2 regions of the Faecalibacillus intestinalis genome follow, and region 1 is predicted to be linked to the other one. Evidence: a T-box and tRNA genes for the amino acid it is inferred to sense, from the RefSeq annotation. Region 1 holds a T-box; the other holds one or more tRNA genes.
What was found. The T-box of region 1 lies ahead of trpS (tryptophan--tRNA ligase). A T-box ahead of a tRNA ligase gene usually reads a tRNA of that ligase, here a tRNA-Trp.
Positions count from the first base shown of each region.

Region 2: it has a tRNA-Trp gene. The T-box ahead of trpS (tryptophan--tRNA ligase) is inferred to sense a tRNA for this amino acid. The anticodon was not compared.

Region 1 is NZ_AP024085.1:524,387-526,591, reverse strand. It holds gene Fi14EGH31_RS02850 (hypothetical protein) at 1-48, opposite strand, end outside; gene spx (transcriptional regulator Spx) at 73-540, opposite strand; T-box leader at 639-839, shown strand; gene trpS (tryptophan--tRNA ligase) at 873-1,868, shown strand; gene Fi14EGH31_RS02835 (hypothetical protein) at 1,876-2,205, opposite strand, start outside.
Region 2 is NZ_AP024085.1:819,974-822,178, forward strand. It holds gene Fi14EGH31_RS04275 (manganese catalase family protein) at 1-404, opposite strand, end outside; gene Fi14EGH31_RS04280 (spore coat protein CotJB) at 362-643, opposite strand; gene Fi14EGH31_RS04285 (spore coat associated protein CotJA) at 636-773, opposite strand; tRNA gene Fi14EGH31_RS04290 (tRNA-Trp) at 881-954, shown strand; gene Fi14EGH31_RS04295 (LysR family transcriptional regulator) at 1,105-1,983, shown strand; gene Fi14EGH31_RS04300 (NAD(P)H-binding protein) at 2,069-2,205, shown strand, end outside.

The DNA.
Region 1 (2,205 bases):
TGAACAAATTAAAATAAGTGTCATTATAACTTTTAATATTTTTTTCATATTGTCTCCTAAAAAAGAATCAATCTAATGGCTTGATTCCTTTTCTCTATCCCTTTCATATTCTTTTTTAAAATTCAAACAATCTTTATTGCTGAATTGTGGACAACGATCCATATCATGACATTCAGCTAACTTTCTAAGTTCTTTAGGAATAAAGACTCTTATTTCTTCAGCATTGTAACCAACTTGAAATCTTCTTTCATCAATCATAATTGGTCTTTTTAAAACTGATGGATTTTCCTGTATAAACTTAATTAAATCATTGATTTTCATTGAATCAATGTCAATATCATTTTCTTTAATAATTTTGCTTCTTTTGGAAATAATATCATCCGTACCATTTTCACTACGTTCTAATAATTCTCGAAGTTCTGATTCTTTTAATAAAGTAGAAAAAATATTCTTTTCTACATAAGGTATTTGATTTTCATTTAACCAAGATTTTACTTTTCTACAAGAAGCACAACTTGGGGCGGTATATATACGTATCATACAATCACTCCTTTGTAAATAATTATACAACAATTTTAAACTTTGTATATCTTTTTTTAAATATCTTGATTTTTATAGATGAGCTCATTATAATGTTTTTAAAGACTTTGAAGGAACATAAGTAAATTATATTAAATGTTATAGAAAGCTTATGGTTGATGGAAATAAGCCATTGATATAATAGAAATTGGGGTTCTGGAGTTACAAAAGGCACAAGTCTTTTGTCGCTAATCGCGTTAAAATCAAGAGCGTATATTTTATACGAATTAAGGTGGTACCGCGTTTATAACGTCCTTTTTTAAGGACGTTTTTTATTTTAAGGAGGAAAATTTATGAAAAGAATGTTGAGTGGCATCAAGCCAACAGGAAGAGTAACTTTAGGAAATTATATAGGAGCTATCAAACCTTTTGTTTCTTATCAAGATGAATATGAAATGATTGTTTTTGTTGCTAACTTACACAGTATGACAATTTATCAAGAACCAAAGGATTTAAGAAAAAATACAAAAGATTTGATTTCTTTATATTTAGCAGCTGGATTAGATCCTAAAAAAGTCACATTATTTTTACAATCTGATGTTTTAGAACATGCTCAACTTGGTTGGTATTTAGGATGTATGGTGTCAATGGGTGAATTATCACGTATGACTCAATATAAAGATAAAGCAAGCAAACTTAAAAAAGATGAATCTATTGGAGCTGGTATTTTTAATTATCCGTCATTAATGAATGCTGATATTTTAATTTATGATCCAGATTATGTACCAGTTGGTGAAGATCAAAAACAACATTGTGAACTTGCTAGAGATATTGCTGAAAGATTTAATAATCGTTATAGTGAAACTTTCAAATTACCTGAACCACTTGTTCCAAAAGTAGGTGGACGTATTATGGACTTACAAAATCCTACAAAGAAAATGTCTAAATCTGATGAAACAGGTAAAGGATGTATTTATATTTTAGATGATATTAATGTTTCTAAAAAGAAAATCATGTCTGCTATCACTGATAGTGATAACGCTATTTACTATGATGTTAAAAATAAACCTGGTATTTCAAACTTACTTACTATTTATTCTATTTTAAGTGGTGAATCTATTGATGCACTTGTAGAACGTTATCAAGGTGTTGGTTATGGTCAATTTAAAAAAGATCTAGCTGAAGTTGTAGGTAATGAATTACAAAAAATCCATGATAAATATAATGAAATCAATCAAGGTAACTATATCGATACAATTTTAAATGAAGGTGCTGATAAAGCACGTTATATGGCAAGAAAAAAACTTGCGAAAGTTGAAAGAAAAATAGGAATTACAATTAAGAAATAAGTATTGCTTATTTCTTTTTGTATTCCTTTTTAGTAAATTCATAGAATAGGATTTCATGTATAAATGTATAGCCCTTAGCTATTTTATTTTTTAAATGATTATATTTTTGGATACTTTGTGCATCTTCGATATTTAACTGTCTACATAACATCAAAAAATCATCATAATTTTCCATATAAAGTTCATCAATTCTTTGTTCAATAAATTGCTTTTTTAACCTTTCCTCTCTCGTTAGACCATATTCTTTCATTTCTCCTTCATCATACATTTGATAATGAATATTAGACAGTTCTAAAGCAGCAATCTTTTTATTCATTTTATCACGATCACAAAAATC
Region 2 (2,205 bases), 300 kb from region 1:
GCAGCCATGTCTTCTGTTAAATCAGAAATAGGATCTCCCACAGATTGGAAAGTATCGGCACTAAAAGGAATACCCGCACTATTTGTTGGATAGACACCTAATGTATGATCAGTAAAATAGGCATCTAATCCACCTTCTTTAATTTCTTGAGGTGTTAGACCATTGGTAAGTTGATAGAAAAGGGTACTAATAATTTCAACATGAGCAAGTTCTTCTGTTCCAATGTCTGTCAATAAGGCTTGAATTCTTGGATAAGGCATCGTATAGCGTTGATTTAGATAACGAAGTGCTGCTCCTAATTCACCATTAGGTCCACCAAGCTGTGAAATAACAATTTTAGCTGTTTTAGCATCAGGTTTTCTTACATTAACGGGATATTGCAAGCGCTTTTCATACAACCACATGTTGATCCTCCTTTCATCCAAGGAAATGGTTCATTAATATAGTTTTCAATATTCTTTCCGTCTCTATTTGTAAGAGCACCGCCATTTTTTAAATAAGTTTCTTTCATCTTTAAAAGATGCTTCATCCCTTCCTTATAATATTTTTTAGCTTCTTGATCATCAGGGTGGGTATCTAAAAACAAAGTAACATCTTGGATACAAAAATCCAATTTACTTATTTGTAATAATGTATCATCCACGACACATCGCCCAAGGTTTATCAAGTTGTTTAAAAATAGTTCCTTTATCAAAAGCAATGTTCATTTTATAAATATCTTTAAATGATTGTATTTTGATAGAAGAAATAGTTAATTCTAAGTCATTTTTCATATTTAACCTCCTCAAAATTATCATATGTTTATTTTTTTTACAATTATAGTGAAAATACCTATTGCATATTTATTTTTATTATGGTATATTAATTAGGCAAACCAAATAGGGGTATAGTTCAATGGTAGAATACCGGTCTCCAAAACCGTTGATGTGGGTTCGACTCCTACTACCCCTGCCAGGTTATTTGATTCACATCTTAGATGTGTTTTTTATTTGTACAAAAGTGAATAAATATGTGAATAAGGTGAATAACTCAAGTTATTCACTTTTTTACGCACAATTTATGAAAAAATGTGCATAAGATGATATGATAAATAGGGTGATGTAGATGTTTAAACAAGTGATTTATTATTTTATGGCTGTAGTAGAAGAAGGGAGCTTTTCTAAAGCTGCTAAGAAATACTATCTTTCACAATCAGCAATTTCTCAACAAATTACAAAATTAGAAAAAGATTTAGGATTTTCTTTGTTTAATCGAAAAACTTATTGTCCAACTCTTACAAAAGAAGGAAAGCGTTATTATGATTTGGCTAAAAGATTAATAGATGATTATAATAATGAATATGAAGATATTAAGGAAAACTTACAAAAGGATGTATTAACGATAGGGATAACAGGACCCTTTGAAAAACAACATATTCCTTTTATTGTAAGAAGTTTTAAAGAAAATCATGATGTTTCTATTGATATTAAAGCGTTTAATTTATTAACATGTATGGAAAAATTAAATGAAAGGGAAATAGACTTAGGCTTTGGATTAACCAATAACTTTAAAAAATATCCTGATTTAATTTATCAAACAATACATCATAGCCATATTTGTGTTGTCACTTCATTAGAACATCCTTTAAGTCATAAAGAATATTTAACGATAGAAGATATTAAAAATGAACCACTCATTATTTTATCTAAAAAACAAGGAGAAGAATATTATCATGATTATATGGAATCTTTTCGTTTAGATGGGATGATTCCTTACATAAAAAAAGAAGTAGATGATTTAAATGAATATATGATGGCTATTTCTTTAGGGGAAGGTATTGGTCTTACAGCAACGGAAGTAATTAATGAAAATGATCAAGTTGTGGCTATTCCTTTAAAAGAAAGTCATCACCATGCAGATTATGCAGTAGGCTATCATCGAGATAATGAAAAAAAGGCGATACAACAATTTATGAAATATGTAGAAGATTATTTTAGACTATAAGAAAAACTTATAGTCTTTATTAATTTTTAAGGTCTATTTTATAAAAATATTCATGATATAATTTTCACATGTGGAGGTATGAACGATGAGTAAAATTGTTATTAATGGTGTTGATGGAAATTTTGGCTCATTAGTGGCTAAATACGCTTTAGAATTGATGAACAAAGAAGATTTAGTATTTACAGCACCTAAAGAAGAAAGTTTAAAAGAATATAAGGAACA